3 regions of the Streptomyces sp. NPDC091282 genome follow, and region 2 is predicted to be linked to each of the others. Evidence: riboswitches for the same ligand, from Rfam matches in the RefSeq annotation. Region 2 holds a riboswitch; each other region holds the start of a gene.
What was found. A riboswitch is a leader RNA that binds a small molecule or an ion and turns the genes downstream of it on or off. The one in region 2 is predicted to bind ZMP and ZTP.

Region 1 (7,670 bases), on a different contig from region 2:
TGGCCGCACTGGTGGGATCCGGCCAGTACGCCGTCCAGGTCTGGCGCTCCGGCAGTGCCGCCGCACCCACCGAACTGCACCTCCCGGCGTCCTTCCCGACCGCGTCCACCACGGTCGTCTCGGACCTGGGCACCGCCTACGGGCCGCCGTCGTACACGTCCTCGACGCCGGTCGGCGTGGCGCCCGAACCGGGGGGCACGGGCAGCCGCCGGCTGCTGCTCACCGACGCGGACTCCGGCGTGGCGCACTTCGCGCTGGTGACGAACGGTGCCACCGCGCCCGGCGCCGACCGGCTGAACGCGGCCAGGGCGGAACTGGCCGCCTGGGTGGCGGCGAGGTTCTGAGACCGGCCACGGGCCGCCGAGCCTTCGGGCATCCGGCGGCTCGCGGCGCAATCCCGTTGATGCCAAAGAGGACTTACCGGAAAGTAAGGTGGGGTAGGAGCACCGGAGGCGAGACGCGGGGCGACAGAATCGGTCATCGCGCGGATGACGTAGGGGGCAATCGTGGCGGGCAGGCTCAAGGCACCGACGGGACGCTACGGCGGCCGGTCCGCCGAGGAACGCAAGGCCGAACGGCGCCGGCGCTTCCTCGACGCGGCGCTCCGGCTCTTCGGCGACACGCCGGGATACCGCGCCACGACCGTCGCCGCGCTCAGCCACGCGGCCGGCCTGTCGACCCGGCAGTTCTACGAGGAGTTCCACACCCTGGAGGACGTGCTCGCCGCGCTGCACCTGGAGGTCAACGGCTGGGCCGAGGAGGCGGTCCGGGACGCGTTCCCGGAGGCGGAGCCGCTGCCGCTGGTGGAGCGGGTGACGGTGCTCTTCAGGGCGTACGCCCGTGACGTCACCTCGGACCCGCGCCGCATCCGGGTCGCCTTCGTCGAGATCATCGGCGTCAGCCCGCGGCTGGAGGACCAGCGCCTGGCGCGGCGGGCCCGGTGGGTGGAGCTGATCTGCGGCGAGGCCGACGCGGCGGTGGCGCGCGGTGACGCGGCGCCCCGCGACTACCGGCTGGCGGCGACGGCCTTCATCGGCAGCGTGAACGGGCTGCTGCACGACTGGAGCGCCGGCCGGGTGGACGCGACGCTGGACGACGTCGTGGAGGAACTGGTCCGGTTGCTGGTGGGGATGTTGCGCCCGGAGGGCTGGACGCCCGGCGGCGCCCGGTAGCCCCGCCGGCCCGCGGCTTCGTCCCTCACACGGACGGCGTCAGGAGGGCCGCCGCCGTCAGCAGGGCGCAGACCAGCAGGAAGCAGGCCAGCAGACGCCGCCGCAGGAACCGGTACCGGCTCTCGTACTCACGCCTCAGCTGCTCGCCGCGCTCCGCGGTGCGCCGCCAGGACGACCGGGTCAGTTCCAGGTACTCGCTCTCGAAATGCCGCTCCAGATCGGCGCGTTGGGAGTCCGTGAGCCAGCCGAGCCGGTCCGCGAGCCGCGCCGCCGCCCTGCGGCCCTCCGCCCTGGCCGCCGCCAGCAGCAGATGGCCCTCGACCTGTGCGACCAGCGCCCGTTCCTCCTCGCGTGCCGTCACCGGGTGCTCAACTCCCGCTCCACGGGGTGGTGCAGGTCGAACGCCGGGGACTCGCTGCGGATCTGCGGGAGGGAGACGAAGTTGTGGCGCGGCGGCGGGCAGGAGGTCGCCCACTCCAGCGAACGGCCGTACCCCCACGGGTCGTCGACCTCGACCTTCTCGCCGTACCTGGCCGTCTTCCACACGTTGTAGAGGAACGGGAGCAGCGACGATCCCAGCAGGAACGAGAAGATCGTCGAGACCGTGTTGAGGGTGGTGAGGCCCTCCACGGCCAGGTAGTCGGGGATCCGGCGCTGCATGCCCTCGGCGCCCAGCCAGTGCTGGACCAGGAAGGTGCCGTGGAAGCCGACGAACAGCGTCCAGAAGGTGATCTTGCCGAGCCGTTCGTCGAGCATCCTGCCGGTGAACTTGGGCCACCAGAAGTGGAAGCCGGAGAACATCGCGAAGACGACCGTGCCGAAGACCACGTAGTGGAAGTGCGCCACCACGAAGTACGAGTCGGAGACGTGGAAGTCGATCGGCGGCGAGGCGAGCATGACGCCGGTCAGACCGCCGAAGACGAACGTCACCAGGAAGCCGAGGGTCCAGAGCATGGGTGTCTCGAACGACAGCGAGCCCTGCCACATGGTGCCGATCCAGTTGAAGAACTTCACACCGGTCGGCACCGCGATCAGGAAGGTCATGAAGGAGAAGAACGGCAGCAGCACGCCTCCCGTGACGTACATGTGGTGCGCCCACACCGTCACCGACAGACCGGCGATCGCGATCGTCGCCGCGACCAGGCCCATGTAGCCGAACATGGGCTTCCGGGCGAAGACCGGGATGACCTCGCTGATGATGCCGAAGAACGGCAGCGCGATGATGTAGACCTCCGGGTGGCCGAAGAACCAGAACAGGTGCTGCCACAGCAGCGCCCCGCCGTTCGCGGCGTCGAAGACGTGCGCCCCGAACTTCCGGTCCGCCTCCAGCGCGAACAGCGCGGCGGCGAGGACCGGGAAGGCGAGCAGGACCAGGACGGCGGTCAGCAGCACGTTCCACACGAAGATCGGCATCCGGAACATCGTCATGCCGGGTGCGCGCATGCAGATGATCGTGGTGATGAAGTTGACCGCGCCCAGGATGGTGCCGAACCCGGAGAGCGCCAGACCCATGATCCACATGTCGGCGCCGACGCCCGGCGTGCGCACCGCGTCCGACAGCGGGGCGTAGGCGAACCAGCCGAAGTCGGCCGCGCCCTGCGGGGTGAGGAAGCCGCCCACCGCGATGGTCGAGCCGAGCAGGTACAGCCAGTAGGCCAGCATGTTCAGGCGCGGGAAGGCGACGTCCGGCGCGCCGATCTGCAGCGGCATGATCCAGTTCGCGAAGCCCGCGAACAGCGGCGTCGCGAACATCAGCAGCATGATCGTGCCGTGCATCGTGAACGCCTGGTTGAACTGCTCGTTCGACATGATCTGCAGACCTGGCCGGGCCAGCTCCGCGCGCATGAACAGGGCCATCACGCCGCCGAGGCAGAAGAACGAGAACGCCGTGACCAGGTACAGCGTCCCGATCGTCTTGTGGTCGGTGGTCGTGAGCCACTTGAGGTTCCTCATGCCCCGCCTGTGTCCGGGCCGATCGCGCCGGTCACACTCGACGGATGCGACGAGCGTCACCAGCAAGGGTGTGACGATCGGGAAGGTGCCGGACACGAACACGACATGAGCAACGACGAGACCTTCGCCGCTGCCTATCGCGAGCACTACTGGGCGGTCAGCCGTTATGTCGCGCGGCGACTGGACGGGCGGACCGGCGAGGTGGAGGAAGTGGTGGCAGACGTGTTCACCGTGGCCTGGCGCCGCCGCGCCGACCTTCCGGCGACCCCGCTGCCCTGGCTGTACGGCGTGGCACGCAACTGCCTCGCCAACGCGGTACGCGGACAGGGGCGCCGGCGCCGGCTGGTGGACCGGCTCGGCAACGACGAGACCGCCCACGGACGGCAGACCGTGGCCGGACCGGACACCGACCGGCCCGGCTCCTGGGTGCACGAGGCACTGGGCCGGCTCTCCCCGGCCGACCAGGAGGTCCTGCGCCTGACCGCCTGGGAGGACCTGGGCGTCGACGAGGTCGCGGTCGTCCTGGGCTGCGGCAGCCGGGCCGCCGCGATGCGGCTGCACCGCGCCCGCCGCCGGCTCAGAGCCGAGATCGACCGACTGCGCCCCCCTGCCGCCGAGGCACTCTCCGAGGGACACCGCCATGGCTGACGAACTCGACCTGCTGCGCACCGCCGACCCGGTACCCGCCGGCGGCCCCCACTACGGCGACGGACCCTTGGACCACACCGCCGAACGGCACCTCGCCCGGCTGCTGCACGACACCCCGCGCCCACGCCCCCGGCCCCGGTCGCGGCGGCTGGTCTGGTCGCTCGCCGCGGCCCTCGCCGCCGCCGTCACCGCGCTCGCCGTGCTCCAGGGCGGTCCCGCCGGCACCCCCGCGGTGGCCGCGCCCCGCCCGCTCGCCGTCCGCGCCCACTCCGCGCCCGTCCCGCTGGCCGACGTCGCGGAACTGGCCGCGGCGGCGGCCCGGGACGGGTCACCGGCCCTGCGGCAGGGCACGCACGTGCAGTCCTGGAGCCTCGGCATGAGCGACGGCAGGCCGCCGGTCACGCTGCCCGAGGAACGGGTGGTGCGCTGGGCGGCGGACGGCACCCACACCGAGGTCGTCGTGGCCACCGACCCGGCCCGCCCCGGCCGCCCGGTCCTCACCGACGACGGCGACCGGACGCGGCCGGTCGAGGACGGCCACGTGCTCAGCCGCCGCACCTTCCCGCCGATGTGGGGCGACGCCCCGCCGTACGGCACACCGCCGCACGACCCGGCGAGGCTGCGCACCTACCTGACCGAGCTGGCCGGCGGCGGCACCCGCACCCTCACCACGCCGGAGCTCCTGGACGCCACCCGGGAACTGCTGGACAACTGGACGCTCGGCGCGCGGGAGACGGCCGCCCTGGCCGCGCTCCTCGCCGAGGCCCCCGGACTGCGGCCGGCCGGCCGGGTCACCGACCGGCTCGGCCGGACCGGGCAGGCGTACGTCCTCGACGCGGCCCCGGGCGGGCGGCGGATGCTGATCCTGGACCCGGCCACCGGCACCGTCCTCGGCCTGGAGACCACGTTCACCCGCGACGACCCCGAGTACGGCGTGCGGGCCGGTGACGTCATGGACTACAGCGCCTGGATGCGCTGATCACGCCCCCAGCTGCCGGGCGGCGGCCTCGACGGTCTGCTCCAGCAGCACGGCGATGGTCATCGGACCGACCCCGCCCGGCACCGGAGTGATCAGCGAGGCCCGCTCGACGGCGGAGTCGAAGTCGACGTCGCCGACGTTGCCCTCGTTGTAGCCGGCGTCGAGCACCACCGCCCCCGGCTTGATGTCCTGGCCCCGGACCAGCCGCGGGCGGCCGACCGCGGCGACCACGATGTCCGCCTCCCGCACGGCGGCCGGCAGATCACGGGTACGGGAGTGGCAGTAGGTGACGGTGGCGTCGCGGGCGAGCAGCAGCATGCCGGCCGGCTTGCCGAGGATCGCGCTGCGGCCCACCACCACCGCGCGCTTGCCGGCCGGGTCGACGTCGTACGCGTCCAGGAGGCGCAGGATGCCTCCCGGCGTGCAGGAGACGAAGCCCGGCAGCCCGAAGCTCATCGTCGCGAACGACGCGAAGGTGACGCCGTCCACGTCCTTCTCCGGCGCGATCGCCTCGAACGCGGCCCGCTCGTCGATGTGTTCGCCGACCGGGTGCTGGAGCAGGATGCCGTGCACCGCCGGATCGGCCGACAACTCCCGCAGGACGGCGACGAGTTCCTCGGTGGTCGTGGCGGCGGGCAGCGCCACGTGCCGGGAGGCGATACCGGCCTTGCGGCTGCGGTTCTGCTTCATCCGCACATAGGTGACGGAGGCCGGGTCCTCGCCGACCAGCACGGTGGCCAGGCACGGCGTGACGCCGGTGCGCGCGGTGAGGGCGGCGGCGCGCTCCGCGGTCTCCTCGACGATCCGGCGGGCGACGGCGGTTCCGTCCATGAGTCGGGCATGGGTCATGCGGCACACTCCTGAGCTGATTCGACCTTGATCGCCCAGGCGCACGGCATCGACAGTGCGGGCCGCTCCACGGTGGTGCTCCACCTCAGCGCCAGTCACGGCCCGAGCCCAGGGTAACCGAGGCGCTCAGCGACTCCCGCGGCGATGCGCCGCCCGCAGCAGCGCTCGGAGCAGCACGGCGGAGGTGCGAGGACGGGCCCGACGCCGCTGTCCCAGCCCGGCCCGCGCCGAGAAGGTCCAGGTCAGCCGAGCGCTGACCTGGGCCCTTGCGGCCCTGGCGGCTACTCGTCCCATGCCTGGACGATGATCTGTTCGGCGATCTTCCCGTCGCGCAGCGTGATCATCGACTCGGCGAGCACCCGGACGCCGTCCGCGTACTCGCAGGACTCGCTGTAGGCGGCCCGGTCGCCCTGGACGACGCACTGGTCCAGGGTGTGCGTCATGTCCCGGCTGTAGACGTCGTCCAGCAGCGCGGCGATGTCCCCGCGGCCGTGCAGGACCCTGGGGTGGCTCGGCTGCGCGGTGCGGTCGACGATGCGGATCTCGGCGTCGTCCGCGTAGAGCGCCAGCAGACTGTTGCCCGTGTTGCCCTCGATGGCCCGGCGCAGCGTCTCGGTGTCGAACGTGGAGCCCGGCGCGGTGCCCATGGTGACCTCCAGCGGGAGCCCGCGGCCGATGCGGAGCGGGCCGCGGCAGCCCCGTCTTCGAGCCTCCTCCGCCCCGCCCGGCTCGGCAAGCGCAGGCCGCACGCTCCGCCTGACGGGTGAGCGGGAGTGCCCGCCCGTGTCCGGGCGGGCACTCCGGCCGTTGCTGGAGACATGATCTCAACACGACGTATCGTCGCCGCCGTCGGCCTTGCCGTCGGGGTCACCGGCCTCGCCGCGCCGCTGGCGAACGCGGCCGACGCGAGCGCACACGACCCCGGGAAGCTCACCGCGCTCGGCGTGCTCGACTCGGTCTCGCGCATCGGCATCCCGGCGGAGCACCAGGACGAGATCCCCAAGGTCTCGGAGCAGCTGCAGGGACTGAACGGGCTCCAGAAGCTGGGCGAACTGCACCAGCTCACCGACCTGGCCGCGCCCGCCATGGGACTGCTGCCGGGCATCGAGGCCTGACCCCGGCCGCACCCGAGGGCCGTCCCCGCCGCGGGGACGGCCCTTCGCCGTGCTCAGTGCCCGGCGGCCAGGAACTGGGTCGCCGCCAGCTCCGCGTACAGCGGATCCCCGGCCACCAGCTCCCGGTGCGTGCCCACCGCGCGGACCCGGCCCGCGTCCATCACCACGATCCGGTCGGCCGTCGTCACCGTCGACAGCCGGTGCGCGACCACCAGCACCGTGGTCGACCGCGCCACGTCGGCGACGGTGTCCCGCAGGGCCGCCTCGTTCACCGCGTCCAGCTGCGAGGTGGCCTCGTCGAGGAGCAGCAGCCGGGGCCGGCGCAGCAACGCCCGCGCGATCGCGACCCGTTGCCGCTCCCCGCCCGACAACTTGGTCCCGCGGTGCCCCACCAGCGTCTCCAGACCCTGCGGCAGCCGCTCCACCAGGCCGTCCAGCCGGGTCGTCTTCAGCACCCGCGTCACCGTGCCCTCGTCCGCCTCCGGGTTGCCGAGGAGCAGGTTGTCCCGCAACGACCCCGACAGCACCGGCGCGTCCTGCTCGACGTAGCCGATGGCCGAACGCAGCCGGGGCAGCTCCCAGTCGGCGAGCGGGCGGCCGTCGAGGGTGATCGTGCCGGACTCCGGGTCGTAGAACCGCTCGATCAGCGAGAAGACGGTGGTCTTGCCCGCGCCGGACGGGCCGACGAAGGCCGTCATGCCCCGGGCGGGCACCGCGAAACTGACCCCGTGGTGCACGTACGGCAGGTCGTCGGCGTACCGGAACCGTACGTCGGTGAAGGCGACGGCGGCCGGTTCGGCGCCGGCCGCCGGCAAGTCGACGGGCACGAAGGGCGGTTCGGCGGGCAGCTCCAGCGCCTCCCGGATCCGGGCGAGCGCGCCGGCCCCGGTCTGGTACTGCGTGACGGCGCCGACGACCTGCTGGATCGGCGACATCAGGTAGAAGACGTAGAGC
Region 2 (7,670 bases):
AGTCCCACGAGGAGGCCCTCGGCAAGGTCTTCGCCGAGGGCGACATCGACATGGTGCTGCTGGCCTTCGGCGTCCTGGGCGACCAGGCCACCGACGAGCGCGAGCCGGTGCAGGCCGTGCGGGTGGCGCAGACCAACTACACGGGCGCCGTCTCGGCCGGGCTGGTCTGCGCGCGGGAGCTGCAGACGCAGGGGCACGGCTCCCTGGTGGTCCTGTCGTCGGTCGCCGGTGAGCGGGCCCGGCGCTCGAACTTCATCTACGGCTCCAGCAAGGCGGGCCTCGACGCGTTCGCGCAGGGCCTCGGCGACGCGCTGCACGGCACCGGCGTGCACGTGATGGTCGTACGGCCGGGCTTCGTGCGGTCGCGGATGACCGCGGGGCTGGCCGAGGCGCCCCTGGCGACGACCCCGGAGGCGGTGGCGACGGCGATCGAGACGGGGCTGCGCAGGCGCTCGGAGCTGGTGTGGGTGCCGGGGGCGCTGCGGGTGGTGATGGCGGCGCTGCGGCACGCGCCGCGGCCGCTGTTCCGGCGGCTGCCGATCTGAGGGACGGCCGGGGGCAGCGGCTACCGGCTGGCGATGGTGTCCCGTTCCGAGTGCCCGGCCTGCGGCGGCACGACGGCGCCGCCGAAGACGTACTCGCGCAGCTTGCGCCACACGCCGTCGAGCCCCTGCTCGTACAGCGCGAAGCCGGTGCACGGCCACGCGGCCTCGTACTCGGCCAGCTCGGCGAACGCCCGGTCCATCGCGGCCTCGTCGATGCCGTGCGCGACGGTCACGTGCGGGTGGTAGGGGAACTGCAGCTCGCGGTCGAGCGGCCCGGAGGATTCCCGGACCCGCTGCTGGAGCCAGGAGCAGTCGTCCGCCCCCTGCACGACCCGGACGTACACCACCGGCGACAGCGGCCGGAAGGTGCCGGTGCCGGACAGCCGCATCGGGAAGGGCCGGCCGGCCGCGGCGACCTCGCCGAGGTGCGCCTCCACGGCGGCCAGTGACTCCGCGGCGATCTCCGTGGGCGGCAGCAGCGTGACGTGCGTCGGGATGCCGTGCGCCGCGGCGTCGCCGAAGCCCGCGCGCCGCTCCTGGAGCAGGCTGCCGTGAGGCTCCGGGACCGCGATCGAGACGCCGATCGTTACGGTCCCCACGTCATCTCCTGTCGGTCGTGATGATCGGACGTGTGCCGGGTTCGTACACTGCCGTCCGGCTATCGACTGTACGGCCACGGCCGCCTTCCGGGCAGCCGTGGCCGAAGTGATGTGCAGCGCTCCCGTGCGCTCCCCGGGGCGCCCCGAGCGCCCCTGGCGCTCCGCTCGGCGCGGTCGGTACCGCGCTCAGTGCTTGGCGGGCAGGAAACCGACCCGCTCGTAGGCCTGGGACAGGGTCTCCGCGGCGACCGCGCGGGCCTTCTCCGCGCCCTTGGCGAGGATCGAGTCCAGCGTCTCCGAGTCGTCCAGGTACTGCTGGGTGCGCTCCCGGAACGGGGTGACGAAGTCCACCATGACGTCGGCGAGGTCCGTCTTGAGCGCGCCGTACATCTTGCCCTCGTACTCCTGCTCCAGCTCGGCGATCGTGCGGCCGGTGAGGGTGGAGTAGATGGTGAGCAGGTTGGAGACGCCCGGCTTGTGCTCGGCGTCGTAGCGGATCACGGTGTCCGTGTCGGTGACCGCGCTCTTGACCTTCTTCGCCGTCGCCTTCGGCTCGTCGAGCAGGTTGATGAGGCCCTTCGGCGTGGACGCCGACTTGCTCATCTTGATCGCCGGGTCCTGGAGGTCGTAGATCTTCGCCGTCTCCTTGAGGATGTACGGCTTGGGGACGGTGAAGGTCGCGCCGAAGCGGCCGTTGAAGCGCTCCGCGAGGTCGCGGGTCAGCTCCACGTGCTGGCGCTGGTCCTCGCCGACGGGCACCTCGTTGGCCTGGTAGAGCAGGATGTCGGCGACCTGGAGGATCGGGTACGTGAACAGGCCGACGCTGGCGCGGTCCGCGCCCTGCTTGGCCGCCTTGTCCTTGAACTGGGTCATCCGGCTGGCCTCGCCGAAGCCGGTCAGGCAGTTCATGACCCAGGCGAGCTGGGCGTGCTCCGGGACGTGGCTCTGCACGAAGAGGGTGCAGCGGTCCGGGTCCAGGCCGGCCGCGAGCAGCTGGGCCGCGGCGAGCCGGGTGTTGGCGCGCAGGTCGGCGGGGTCCTGCGGGACCGTGATCGCGTGCAGGTCGACGACCATGTAGAAGGCGTCGTGGGACTCCTGGAGGGCCACCCACTGGCGGACGGCGCCGAGGTAGTTGCCGAGGTGGAACGAGCCGGCGGTGGGCTGGATGCCGGAGAGCACGCGGGGTCGGTCAGAGGCCATGCTCACCATTCTCTCAGAGGGTGAGGGCGGGATCGGCCCGGTGGTGGGGGTGGTTCCGGAGCGCGGGGGCCGCGGGCCCGGCGGGGGCCCGTCGCGCGGTTCCCCGCGCTCCTTCAGGGGCGCTGCCCCGACCGGCGTCGATCAGCCGAGGTCGATCTCCGGGTACAGCGGGAAGCCGGCGACGAGATCCGTCGCCCGCTGAGCGATCTCCGCCGAGACCTTCTCGTCCAGGACGTGGGAGGCCTTGGACGGGGCGCCGGACTTCGTCGTGCCCGGCTCGGCGGCGGTCAGCACGCGGTCGATCAGGCCCGCGACCTCGTCCATCTCGGCGGTGCCGAGGCCGCGGGTGGTGAGCGCGGGCGTGCCGATGCGGATGCCGGAGGTGTACCAGGCGCCGTTCGGGTCGGCCGGGATCGCGTTGCGGTTGGTGACGATGCCGGAGTCGAGCAGCGCCGTCTCGGCCTGCCGGCCGGTGAGGCCGTACGACGACTCGACGTCGATCAGGTTGAGGTGGTTGTCCGTGCCGCCGGTCACCAGCGTGGCGCCGCGGCGCATCAGGCCGTCGGCCAGCGCGCGGGAGTTGTCCACGATCCGCCGGGCGTAGTCCTGGAAGGAGGGCTGCCGGGCCTCGGCCAGGGCGACGGCCTTGGCGGCCATGACGTGCGGGAGCGGGCCGCCGAGGACCATCGGGCAGCCCCGGTCGACCTGGTCCTTGAGCGAGTCGTCGCACAGGACCATGCCGCCGCGCGGGCCGCGCAGCGACTTGTGGGTGGTCGTGGTGACGATCTGGGCGTGCGGGACCGGGTCGAAGTCGCCGGTCAGGACCTTGCCGGCGACCAGGCCCGCGAAGTGCGCCATGTCGACCATGAGGGTCGCGCCGACCTCGTCGGCGATCTCCCGCATGATCCGGAAGTTCACCAGCCGCGGGTAGGCGGAGTAGCCGGCCACCAGGATCAGCGGCTTGAAGTCACGGGCCTGGGCGCGCAGCGCGTCGTAGTCGATCAGGCCGGTCGCCGGGTCGGTGCCGTAGGACCGCTGGTCGAACATCTTGCCGGAGATGTTGGGGCGGAAGCCGTGGGTGAGGTGGCCGCCCGCGTCCAGGGACATGCCGAGCATCCGCTGGTTGCCGAAGGCCTGCCGCAGCTCGGCCCAGTCGGCCTCGGTCAGGTCGTTGATCTGGCGGACGCCGGTCCTCTGGAGGAACGGCGCCTCGACGCGGTCGGCGAGGACGGCCCAGAAGGCGACCAGGTTGGCGTCGATGCCGGAGTGCGGCTGGACGTAGGCGTGCCGGGCGCCGAACAGCTCGCGGGCGTGCTCGGCGGCAAGCGCCTCGACGGTGTCGACGTTGCGGCAGCCGGCGTAGAAGCGGCGGCCGACGGTGCCCTCCGCGTACTTGTCGCTGAACCAGTTGCCCATCGCGAGCAGGGTCGCCGGGGAGGCGTAGTTCTCCGAGGCGATCAGCTTGAGCATCTCGCGCTGGTCGTGGACCTCCTGGCCGATGGCGTCGGCGACGCGCGGCTCGACCGCGCGGATCACGTCGAGGGCGGATCGGAACGCGGTGGACTCGGTGGACAGGGGCGCGGACTTGTCAGTCATTCGGGACCTCCGGACATGTCGTTCGGCACTCACGGTTCGGCCCAGGCGCACGGCACTCGGTCAGTCGCGGGCCGCTCCCCGATGGTCGGTCCCATCCCAGCGCGCCAGTCACGGCCCGCTGGTCACACTACCCGGCGGGCCCGTCCCGGGGGGCTGGACGTCCACCAGTCGGGCGGCCCTGCCCGTCAGAGGATCACGTGGGGCAGGAAGCGGGCCTGGTCGTCCGTGACCAGGCCCCGGGACTCGCGGATGCCCAGGCCCGCCGCCTCCTCCCCCACCACCCACGCGCCCAGCACCACGTGGTTGCCGTCGAAGGCCGGCAGGGGAGCCAACTCCTGGTAGCAGCAGGCCTCTTGGCGTACGACGGGGGCCTCGCCCGGCGGATGCACCCGCACGCCGTCGCCCTCCCGGCCCAGCAGCGGCTTGCTGACGTAGCCCTGGCCGGCCGCCAGCTCCCGCGGGCCGTCGACGTAGGCCGGCAGCAGGTTCGGGTGCCCCGGGTACAGCTCCCAGAGGATCGCCAGCAGGGCCTTGTTGCTCAGAAGCATCTTCCAGGCCGGTTCGATCCACATCGTGGTTCCGGTGCCGCCGCCGTTGTCCAGGGTGTCCAGGACGTGGCCGGCGAAGGCGTCCGTGGTGAGCCATTCCCAGGGGTAGAGCTTGAAGCAGCTGCGGATGAACCGGAGACCGTTGTCCACGAAGCGCCCGGACAGGGTGTCCCAGCCGATCTCCTCCATGGAGATCCACTCGGTGTCCAGGCCCGCCTGCTCGGCGGTCTCCTTCAGGTAGGCGACCGTCATGAGGTCCTCGCCGAGTTCGTCGGCGGCGGAGTGGGCGAAGTGCAGGGGCGCGCCGGGCGGGAGCAGCCGGGCCTGCCGCCGCCAGGCTGCGACGAGGCGTTCGTGGAGGCTGTTCCACTGGTCGGCGCCGGGGAAGCGGTCCTCCATCCAGAACCACTGGGCCGAGGCGGCCTCCACCAGGGAGGTGGGGGTGTCGGCGTTGTACTCCAGGAGCTTCGGCGGGCCGCAGCCGTCGTGGCGGAGGTCGAAACGGCCGTAGAGGGAGGGGAGTTCGGCGCGGCGGTGCCAGGACTCGGTGACGGCGGCGCGTATCCGGGGATCGGTGAGGCCCAGTTCGGCGAAACGATCCTGCGCCACGATGTGCCCGGCCGCCGCCAGACACATGGCGTGCAGTTCGCCGACCACGTCCTCCAGCGCCTCCACCTCCTCCAGGGTGAAGGCGTAGTACGCGCTCTCGTCCCAGTAGGGGTGCAGGGTCCCGTCGGGACGGCGGGTGAGGGGGTAGATCACCCCCTGGCTCTCGACGGTCCGCTGCCAGCCGGGGCGGGGTTCGACGGTACGGCGCTCCATCGCGGGATCAGCCGCCCGAGCCGCCGTGACCGCCGCCGTGACCGAAGCCGCCGCGGTGGACGCCGTGGCCGCCGGACGAGCCGCCCGACCCCTTGGCCGGCACGGTGAACGAGCCGCCGCTGACCCAGCCGCTCTTCTTCTTGCCGCCGTAGTAGTAGGCGCCGTCGGCCGAGGACTTCGCGGAGCGGCAGTTCTGGTCGGAGACGACCCGGTAGCCCCTGGCCGCGGTGTAGCTGTCGCGGTCGACGCAGCGCTTGTCGGGCTCGGAGGAGCAGGCGGTGAGGGCGGCGGCCAGCAGGCCCATTCCGCCGAGGACCACCGTGCCCGAGCGGAGCTGTCCGCGTGCGTCGGCCATGTTCGTCTCTCCCCCGTCGGCCCGATGTCCGGCGCCAGCTTAGACGAGCGGCCCGACGGCCCCCGCGCCGCCGGCCGCCCGGTCGCCGCACCCCCCGCTCCCCTCCCCTACAGTCCCTGTGTGCTCTTCGGAATGGTGTGCGCTCTCGCCGCGGCGCTCTGCTTCGGTACCGCGACGGTTCTTCAGGCGGTGGCCGCGCGGGCGGCCGGTGACGGCGGCGGCGGGGAGGCCGCGCTGCTGCTGCGGGCGGTCCGCCAGTGGCGGTACGTCGCCGGACTGGGGCTGGACGGGCTGGGGTTCGTCTTCCAGATCCTGGCGCTGTGCTCGCTCCCCATCTACGCGGTGAGCGCGGCGCTGGCGTCCAGTCTCGCGGTGACCGCGGTGGTCGCGGCCCGGCTGCTGCGGGTGCGGCTGAGCGGGCTGGAGTGGGGCGCGGTCGGGGTCGTGTGCGCGGGGCTCGCCATGCTGGGGCTGGCGTCGGGACCGGAGGGCGGCCGGGCCGGTTCGGACGCGCTGAAGTGGGCCATGCTCGCGACCGCGGTGGGCGTGCTGCTGCTCGGGCTCGCGGGCGGCCGGCTGTCGGGGCGCGGGCGGGCGCTGCTGCTGGGCCTCGGCGCCGGGTTCGGGTTCGGGGTGGTGGAGGTGTCGGTGCGGCTCGTCGACACCCTGCGTCCGGCCGGTCTGTTCACCGACCCGGCGCTCTACGCGCTGCTGGTCGGCGGCGGCGGCGCCTTCCTGCTGCTGACCTCGGCGCTGCAGCGCGGCTCGGTGACCACGGCGACGGCGGGGATGGTGATCGGCGAGACGATCGGCCCGGCGGCGGTCGGCGTGGTCTGGCTCGGCGACCGCACCCGCGAGGGGCTCGCCTGGCTCGGGGTGCTCGGCTTCACGGTGGCCGTGGCGGGGGCCCTGGCGCTGGCCCGGTTCGGCGAGGCACCGGAGGACGAGGCGGAGGCCTGAGCCGCGCACACCCTTGCCCGACCTATCGAATTTCGATAGATTCCCATCGAAAGACGATGGGAGGACGGGTCGTGGGGAAGCTGACAACGTGCGCGTTGCGCGCCGTGCTCGCGGTGGTGCTCGCCGGCACCGTGTGCGTGCAGGCCGGGATGGTGTGGGCGCTGGTCACCGGGAACGACCCGGAGGACGGCTCGGTCCCGCTGACCGCGTTCCGCGTGATCACGGTGCTGGGGATGGTGACGGCCCAGGTGGCCGTGGTCTGCGTGTGGCGGCTGGTGACGATGGTGCGCCGCGGGACCGTCTTCTCCCACGCGGCCTTCCGGTACGTCGACACGGTGATCGGCGCGATCGTGGCGGCCGCCCTGCTGTGGTTCACGGTCACGGGCATCAACGCGCCCGGCCAGCGGGACGACCCGGGCGTCAGCGTCATCATGGCCGGGATCGGCCTCGCCGTCCTCGGGGTCGCGCTCGTCGTGCTCGTCCTGCGGATGCTGCTGGCCCAGGCCGTCGCGCGCGACGTCGAGGCCGCCGGGATGCGGGCCGAGCTGGACGAGGTGATCTGATGCCCATCACCGTCGACATCGACGTGATGCTGGCCAGGCGGAAGATGTCCGTGGGCGAGCTGGCGGAGCGGGTCGGGATCACGCCCGCCAACCTCGCCGTGCTCAAGAACGGCCGCGCCAAGGCGGTGCGGTTCGCGACGCTCGCCGCGCTCTGCGAGGCGCTGGAGTGCCAGCCCGGCGACCTGCTGCGCTGGGAGGCCGAGGAGGCCGCGGGCGGCTGAGCCGCCCGGGTTCAGCCGGTGCCGGTCACGGCCGGGTCCGACAGCACCGTGCACAGCAGGTCCAGCGCACCCGACCAGGCATGGTCGGCGGGGGTGCCGTAGCCGAGGACGAGGGCGTCCAGGGGTGCGGCGGCCGTGTCGGGATGCCGGTGGCGCGGGGTGAGGCCGTCGAGGGCGAGGCCGAGGCCGGCGGCGGCACCGATCACCCGGCGCTCGGTGCCGGGCGGCAGCCGCAGCAGCATGTGCAGGCCGGCCGCGATG
Region 3 (7,670 bases), on a different contig from region 2:
TCGCGTCACGCGCGGCCCGGCCCGGCAACGCGGCGGATAGGGAGGCCCGGCGGTCACGGGGCCACTGTCAACACGATCTTTCCTTGGATGTGCCCCCGCGCGGCCCGCCGGTGTGCGCTGTGTGCCTCGGGGAGTGGGTAGGTGCTGTCCACGCCGACCTGGAGTGTGCCCTCGTGGAGGAGGCGCCCGATCTCGGCGAGCTGGGAACCGTCGGAACGCACCTGGATGTTCGAGACGGTGATGTCCCTGCCTGCGGTCTCCGCCGGGTCGTACTGGGCGAAGAACACCGGAAGCATGGTGCCGCCGCGCTTGAGCAAGCTCAGGAGGCGTGAGCTGTCCGGGCCACCGACGGTGTCGGTCACCAGGTCGACGTCCCTGACCACGTCCTCGGCTCGTGTCCTCGTGTAGTCGATGAACTCGTCGGCGCCGAGTTTGCGCAGGAACTGCTCGTGTCGGCCCGAGGCCACTGCGATGACGTGGGCACCCTTCCATTTCGCCAGCTGGACGGCGAAATGGCCCACTCCCCCGGCGGCCCCGTTGACCAATACGGTCATGCCCGGCCCGAGCGGCACCGGCCGGTGCACCCGGCCGGTGAACGGGGACGGCACGTCGTGGCCCAGATCAATCAGGTACTGCCAGGCAGTGAGCGCGGCCATCGGCGCACCGGCCGCCTCCACGTGGTCGACACCGGTCGGCTTGTGCGCCAGGTCGGAAGCCGGTGCGGCCACGTACTCGGCGTAGGTCCGGCCGTCGAATCCGGGGAACCGCAGCATGCCGAAGACCTCGTCGCCGACGGCGAACCCCTTCACGTCGGGAGCGACCCCCTCGACCACGCCCGACATGTCGGTACCGGGGATGAGGGGATATTCCAGCGTCGGCCTCATCTCGGCCGGCATGACCTTCATCCCCTCACGCAGATACCAGTCCGGCGGGTTGATCCCCGCCGCGTGCACCCGGACGAGCACCTCCCCCGGACCGATCGCGGGAGCGGGAACCTCGTCGTACTGCAAGACCTCCGGGCCGCCCGGTTCGCGGAACTGGATCGCCTTCATCGCGCTTGTCTCACTTTCCTGGGAAAACACTGCTCCTTCAGTCAAGGCCCGCGACGGCTCGGCCGTCCAAGACCGGTTCGGCAACCTGATCATTCCGAAAAGGCATGACGCATTACGCTGGCAAGGTGAACGACCTCGGACAGGATCTGGAACTGCGGCTGGTGCGCTACTTCACCGTGGTGGCCGCGCACCGGCACTTCGGCCGGGCCGCCGCCGAGCTGCACGTCGCCCAGCCGGCACTGAGCCGCCAGATCCAACGGCTCGAGAAGTATCTCGGCGTACGGCTGCTGGATCGCGCGCCCCAGGGGACCCGGCTCACCGAGGCGGGCGAAAGGTTCCTCCCCCAGGCCCGAGCCCTGCTGCAGGCGGCCCGCCAGGCGGAGCTGACCGTACGGGAACAGGCCGAGACGGAGCACATCACCATCGGCTACGTCGAAGACCTGGTGATCACCGCAGTCGTACAGGAACTGCGCCGCCGACACCCGGACGCCGAGATCTCCACCCGGTACCTGAGCTGCCGTGACGTCGACGCGCTGCCCGACCGGCGCGTCGACGCTCTCATCGCCCGGGCCCCGCTGCCGCTCTCCGCCGACGACGTGGTCGCCACCCCGCTGTACGAGGAGCCGCGCATGCTCGTGGTCCCGAGCGGCCATCGCCTGGCCGGGCGCACGTCGGTGGCCGCAGAGGAACTGGCCGGTGAAGAGGTGGCGCCCTGCGCGTCCGGGACCGCGGACTGGGCTTCCTACCGGATCCTCGGGGCCGGCGTGCCGCCGATCGAGAGCTACGAGGACAAGCTCGAACTCGTCGCGAGCGGCGGGGCGATCGCTGTGCTGCCCGTAGGTGACCGGCGCAGCTCACTGCGTCCCGGCCTCGTCACCGTCCCGCTCGAAGGTGCTCCTCCCAGCCAGGTCGTCCTCGTCAGCCGCAAGGACGACCCGAACCCGATGATCAGAAACCTGCGGCTGGCCGCCAAGACCGTACAGCGGTAAGCCTGTTGTGGCGGTTCGATGTCCCACGCTCAGGCCGGGCGGGGCTGCGACCGGGGACGGGCTCCGTTGGCCGCCGGTCGCCGCTCCGGCTGCCGTGGCTTTCCTGTGGGGCTGAGTGGTGCCTGGCGAACTCCACGCAGCCCCCGGTCGCCGTCGGCGTGCCGCGGACCGGCGGTGTGCGACGGGGGCTGCGGCGAGCGTGATGACCGGGTCAGGCGGTCTTGATCGCCGGGTCGGAGACGCCCGGGGTGCCCGTCTCCACGTGACCGGCGAAACGGCGCAGGAAGGTGCTGTCCGCGCTGGAGACGACCTTGACGTCGTACCAGTGGCCCGTGGTGGACAGGTCCACCGTGCAGGGGACGGAGGCGCCGGGGCCGACCTTGAAGGTCTGGGCCGTGCCGCCGTAGGCGTTGGTCACGGTGAGACTGACCGCGGCCGTGCCGGAGTTGGTCATGGTGAGGGCGAGGTTGCCGGTCGATGCGACGTGGCGGGCCGTGACCTCGGGGCCGGCCGTCTTCGCCGGTCCCTTCCAGGTCCGCAGGAAGCCGTTCGGGCCCCACGCGGTGAGGTTGATCTGGTTACCGGTGGAACTGCTGGTGCTCCAGGTGTCCGAAAGGGTCTTGCCGGCCTCGACCGTGTAGGGCCAGGGGCCGTCCGTGCGGTTGCCGGAGGTGATGTGGAAGTGCGCGCCGAGCACCGTGCCGCTGGAGAAGGACAGGGTGAACTGGCCCGTGGAGACAGTGGCCTTGCCGTCCGCGTAGGGACTGTAACCGAGCGGGCGGGTCGGCTTGGTGCCCGCCTCCTGCTTCGGCAGGGTGCCGGTGGCCGGAGGCACCGGGTGGTAGGAAGGGTGGGTGTTGTGGTCCGGCGGCACGTAGCCGGCCGTCGACGGGAGGGCGGCCGGGGAAGCGTCCGCGCGGGTGAAGTCGAAGGCCGAGGTCAGATCGCCGCAGACCGCGCGGCGCCAGGGAGAGATGTTGGGCTCCTGCACGCCGAAGCGCTTCTCGATGAAGCGGATCACCGAGGTGTGGTCGAAGGTCTCGGAGCAGACGTAACCGCCCTTGCTCCACGGCGACACGACGATCATCGGCACGCGCGGTCCGAGGCCGTACGGTCCGGCCGCGTAGCCACCGCCGCCGGCGTACAGGTCCTTCGAGACGTCCGCCGTGGACAGGCCCCACGCCGACGAGGTGGGCGGGTACGGCGGAACCACGTGGTCGAAGAAGCCGTCGTTCTCGTCGTAGGTGATGAAGAGCGCCGTCTTCGCCCAGACCGCCGGGTTCGCGGTCAGCGCGTCCAGGACCTGGGAGACGTACCAGGCACCGAAGTTGACGGGCCAGTTCGGGTGCTCGCTGAAGGCTTCCGGCGCGGCGATCCACGAGACCTGGGGCAGTGAGCCGTTCACCACGTCCGCGCGCAGCCGGTCGAAGTAGCCGTCGCCCGCCTTGGCGTTGGTGCCGGTACGGGCCTTCTCGTACAGGGCGCTGCCGGGCTGCGCGTTGCGGTAGTTGTTGAAGTACAGCAGTGAGTTGTCACCGTAGTTGCCGCGGAAGGGATCGCTGATCCAGCCCCAGGAGCCGGCGGCGTTCAGGCCGTCGCCGACGTCCTGGTACACCTTCCAGGAGATTCCGGCGGCTTCGAGGCGCTCAGGGTACGTCTTCCAGCCGTACCCGGCCTCCTGGTTGCCCAGGACCGGGCCGCCGCCGACGCCGTCGTTGCCGGTGTGACCGGACCACAGGTAGTAGCGGTTCGGGTCCGTCGCGCCGATCAGGGAGCAGTGGTAGGCGTCGCACACCGTGAACGCGTCGGCGAGGGCGTAGTGGAACGGTATGTCCTTGCGCGTCATGTACGACATGGTCGTGGCGGTCTTCGCCGGCACCCACTTGTCGTACTTCCCGTTGTTGTACGCCTGGTGGCCGCCGGCCCAGTCGTGGTTGAGGCCCTCGACGAACTGCATGCCCAGGTTGTTGACCTGCGGATTGAACGGAAGGATGTCCTTCGTCCCGTTCGACTGGTAGAAGACGGACTTGCCGTTGTCCTGGAGAACCGGCCGCGGGTCACCGAAGCCCCGCACACCCTTCATCGTTCCGAAGTACTGGTCGAAGGAACGGTTCTCCTGCATGAGGACGACGATGTGCTCGATGTCCTGGATCGTGCCGGTGGAGACCTGCGCCTCGATGGAGGCGGCTCGCGCGATGCTCTCGTTCAGGATCGTGGTGGCGGCGGTGCCGCCGGCGATCTGAAGAAACCTACGGCGGTTGAGTTCTGCCATGGCGTGACGACCTCTGTGGGTGGAGGGGAGTCGAGGGGCGTGCCAAGGACAGCGGTCTCCGCGTACGGGAGGGAGATTGCCGTCCGACGGCCGGCCGTACAGCCGGAGAAGGGAAGGTTACCCTCCGACGGACTGCGCCCCTTCGGGTGATCGCCGCTGGTGCCGCCGCGGCTCTCCGGTCGTCGCCGCCTACCTTTCCTGGTGATCATCCAGGAAGCCGGGCCGCACGGAAGGACGACCACCATGGGCGCGTATCAGACCAGGGCTTTCCGCCTGTTCGATCTCATCGACACCAGCAAGAACGGTTACATCGACTACGAGGACCTGCCGCGTGCCGCCGGCGATCCGGGCAGCGCGGAGGACCAGCGGGCCCGTATCGTCCGGACGTTCATCGCGGGCGTCGCGAAGGCCGCCGACTCCAACATGGACACCCGGGTGACCAGGACCGAGATGATCTCCTGCGTGGAGAAGACGATGGTCGGGAAGTCGGTCTCCGGTCTCCCCGGCTACGTCCGCGAGGTGACGGCCGGAGTCTTCGCGCTGATGGACGCGGACGGAAACGGCAAGATCGGCAAGAGCGAGTTCGAGAAGTACCTCAAGTCCCGGAACGTCACCGATCCTGCCGCCACGGCCGAGTTCGCGCGCCTCGACCGCGACAGCGACGGGTCCCTCACCCCTGAGGACCTCGACCACGCCATGCACCGGTTCTTCACCGCCCCGGAGAACGACGTGCCCGAGCACTGGATCCTCGCCGCCTTCTCCGCCTGACGCCCCGGGATCCTGCCCGCGGAGGCGGCCGTCAGTGGTGGAACAGCCTGAGGCCGGTGCGGGCCAGCGTGATCCCGTGCTGTCGGCAGGCTTGCCCGACCTCGTCGGACCTGATGGATCCGCCCGGCTCCGCGATGTACCGAACACCGTGCCGCCGGGCGTGATCGACGTTGTCACGGAACGGCAGGGCGCCGTCGGAGGCGAAGGCCACCCGGTCGAGCCGCCGCATCCATCGAGCGCGTTCGTCCGCGGTGAACTCCCCCGCTGGAGCGGCCAGCGCCTCCGCCAACCGCCCTTCCTCGTCCGGCGTGAGGTCGCCCTCGATGAAGCGGATCCGCCAGTTGATGCGGTCCTGGCGCCGGATGCCGGGGCGGAAGGACAGCGCGCGGACTTTCGGGTGACGGCGCAGCCACCAGGCGTCGGCCTTGGCACCGGCCAGACGGGTGCAGTCGACCCGGGACTGCTGACCGGCACCGATGCCCAGCGTCACGCCGTCCCGCACGTAGCACACGGAGTTGGACTGGGTGTAGCGGAGCACCGCCAGCCCCAGCACCAGGTCGGCCGCAGCCTCGGCGGGGAGCATGTCGCCACCGTGGCCCAGCAGTTCGGCGGACAGCTCGACGTCGTCGCGCCGTTGTGTCAGGCGCAGTCCGAAGACCTCCCGCGTCTCCTCGCCCGGCGGCACGAAGCTGTCGTCCGCCTCCATGATCAGGAAACGGCCGTTCTTCTTCTTGCTGAGCCGCTCGACGGCGCCCGGCTCGTATCCGGGAGCGATGATGCCGTCGCAGACCATGCCGGTCAGCAGTTCGGCGAGTTCGGCATCGACGGGGTGTGAGACGGCGGCGAAGTCACCGTAGGAGGATCTGGGATCGGCGTCCCGCGCCCGCAGGTAGGCACCGGCCAGCGCGCCGACTTCGTGCCCGGCGACCCCGTGGAGTTCCGCGGCGACTTCGTCGACGGCCCCGGAGACTGCCGCGCCGGCCGGCGAGACGTGCTTGAAGGAAGCAGCCGCCGGCCTGCCCAGTGCCCGGCCGGCCTCACGCACGAGCTGCCACGAGTTCAGGGCGTCCAGCATGTTGATGAACGACGGCTCTCCGTGCAGCAGCCGAACCGGCCACCTGCCCGGGGTCACAGGGCCGGTATACGCAGGCTCCTGTTGCGGGTTGAGTCCGTAGCGCAGTTCCACGTCTTGGCCTTCTCAGCGGGACATCGCTGACGGAGACGCCCAGGCGGTCGACGCTCACATCGGATCAGGCACGGCCGCTCCCCGGTGGTTGTCCACCTGCGCCAGTCGCGGCCCAGGACAACTCTAGCGGCGGGCGGCCCGCCTGACATTCCGTTCATAAGTTGTCGTTGCGCGGCCGATCCTCTGCGGCCGCGCAGCCGGTTGACGTCTGGGGGTTCAGCTTGACGATCTTCCACTCCAGGAATCGTCGAGTGCCCTTCCAGGGGTGCGCACCATGAGCATCTCGTCGATGCAACTGCGCAGCCCGGCGTCGGAGGGATCGACCCAGGTGAGCCATGGCACCGGCTGGAGCAGGTCGTCGTATCGACGGATGCCGGGGTCGGTGAGGAGGGTGCGAAGTTCGTCGGGGGCCGGGTCGGTGACCAGGCAGAGCCAGGCCAACCCGGCGCCGATACGGACCTCGGGCGGCCGCCCGGGATGCGACCACAGGTCATGCGCCCACGTGTGAGCGAGCTCATCCCGGTGTTCACGGGCGAGTTGGGCGATCGCCAGGATCAGGCTCACCCGGACCACCGCGTCGTCTTCCCGCGCCAGTCCGGACTGCAGAGCCGAGGAGACACGTGAGTGCTCGCCGGTCGCGGCCGCCAGGACGTAGGCCGTCACGAAGCGGACCTCGGGGTCGGGGTCCGAGAGAAGGGGGAGCAGAAGGTGCAGGTCGTCCGTGACGGCCTGACGGGCTGCCTGGATCGTCCAGTCCACGGGGCACATCGTGCTGCCCTCGACCACCGACGGGTCCTCGGCGACCTGGAGCAGGCCTTCCCGCGAGCCGTCGCCCATGTGCTGACACCGGCCTGTCTCCGCGACCAGGCGAAGAGTTCGGGCACGGAGTCCTCGGTGTCCGCTCGTCGCGATCCGGAGCAGGAACGGCACCGCCAGTGCTCCCACCGCGGTCGTGCCGCCCTGGTGGTGAAGACATGTCCAGAGCCGCGACAACGCCCTGTCCGCCGTCTCGGCGTCGTCGGAGGCGAGCGTGGTGAGGAGTCCGGGGATCTCCTCGCCGGGGCCGTAGAAGTGCGGGAACCGCCGCCAAGGCACCTCGTCGTACCTCAACCCGTCCTTGACCTGCCGTGAGATCGCACCCACGGCCGTCCGCACGTCGCAGTCCGCTCCGACCCACCGGTCGGGCCAGCCGGCCCAACGGTCATCGTCCATGGACTGGCCTTCCCGTTCCACCGACAGCATCCGAACCCCGAGAAGTCCGATGACTCATGATCACGCAGGCGGAGGCTGTGGCACGCCCGGCGGGACGGTTCATGCGGTGACGACCTCGATGCCGGCTTCCCGGAGTGCGGTCAGTTGGGCGGGGTCGGCGGTGGGGTCGGTGACCACCGCTTGCATGATCG

Region 1: it holds a riboswitch for ZMP and ZTP, as region 2 does, so the genes downstream of both, ACIQOE_RS34100 (bifunctional 5,10-methylenetetrahydrofolate dehydrogenase/5,10-methenyltetrahydrofolate cyclohydrolase) here and ACIQOE_RS15745 (glycine hydroxymethyltransferase) in region 2, are expected to answer to the same signal.
Region 3: it holds a riboswitch for ZMP and ZTP, as region 2 does, so the genes downstream of both, ACIQOE_RS39300 (phosphoribosylaminoimidazolecarboxamide formyltransferase) here and ACIQOE_RS15745 (glycine hydroxymethyltransferase) in region 2, are expected to answer to the same signal.

Annotation. Positions count from the first base shown of each region.
Region 1 is NZ_JBIVUX010000009.1:124,276-131,945, forward strand. It holds gene ACIQOE_RS34070 (cellulase family glycosylhydrolase) at 1-344, shown strand, start outside; gene ACIQOE_RS34075 (TetR/AcrR family transcriptional regulator) at 507-1,172, shown strand; gene ACIQOE_RS34080 (hypothetical protein) at 1,198-1,533, opposite strand; gene ctaD (cytochrome c oxidase subunit I) at 1,530-3,125, opposite strand; gene ACIQOE_RS34090 (sigma-70 family RNA polymerase sigma factor) at 3,231-3,773, shown strand; gene ACIQOE_RS34095 (CU044_5270 family protein) at 3,766-4,752, shown strand; gene ACIQOE_RS34100 (bifunctional 5,10-methylenetetrahydrofolate dehydrogenase/5,10-methenyltetrahydrofolate cyclohydrolase) at 4,753-5,601, opposite strand; ZMP/ZTP riboswitch at 5,628-5,710, opposite strand; gene ACIQOE_RS34105 (nuclear transport factor 2 family protein) at 5,883-6,248, opposite strand; gene ACIQOE_RS34110 (hypothetical protein) at 6,420-6,716, shown strand; gene ACIQOE_RS34115 (ABC transporter ATP-binding protein) at 6,770-7,670, opposite strand, start outside.
Region 2 is NZ_JBIVUX010000003.1:410,678-418,347, reverse strand. It holds gene ACIQOE_RS15760 (decaprenylphospho-beta-D-erythro-pentofuranosid-2-ulose 2-reductase) at 1-545, shown strand, start outside; gene ACIQOE_RS15755 (2'-5' RNA ligase family protein) at 566-1,144, opposite strand; gene trpS (tryptophan--tRNA ligase) at 1,331-2,344, opposite strand; gene ACIQOE_RS15745 (glycine hydroxymethyltransferase) at 2,486-3,940, opposite strand; ZMP/ZTP riboswitch at 3,973-4,062, opposite strand; gene ACIQOE_RS15740 (glutathionylspermidine synthase family protein) at 4,126-5,310, opposite strand; gene ACIQOE_RS15735 (hypothetical protein) at 5,318-5,665, opposite strand; gene ACIQOE_RS15730 (DMT family transporter) at 5,798-6,625, shown strand; gene ACIQOE_RS15725 (DUF2975 domain-containing protein) at 6,697-7,188, shown strand; gene ACIQOE_RS15720 (helix-turn-helix domain-containing protein) at 7,188-7,409, shown strand; gene ACIQOE_RS15715 (PLP-dependent aminotransferase family protein) at 7,421-7,670, opposite strand, start outside.
Region 3 is NZ_JBIVUX010000013.1:135,455-143,124, forward strand. It holds gene ACIQOE_RS39280 (NADP-dependent oxidoreductase) at 54-1,052, opposite strand; gene ACIQOE_RS39285 (LysR family transcriptional regulator) at 1,178-2,041, shown strand; gene ACIQOE_RS39290 (phosphocholine-specific phospholipase C) at 2,253-4,313, opposite strand; gene ACIQOE_RS39295 (EF-hand domain-containing protein) at 4,557-5,081, shown strand; gene ACIQOE_RS39300 (phosphoribosylaminoimidazolecarboxamide formyltransferase) at 5,113-6,267, opposite strand; ZMP/ZTP riboswitch at 6,298-6,386, opposite strand; gene ACIQOE_RS39305 (hypothetical protein) at 6,484-7,479, opposite strand; gene ACIQOE_RS39310 (DeoR/GlpR family DNA-binding transcription regulator) at 7,579-7,670, opposite strand, start outside.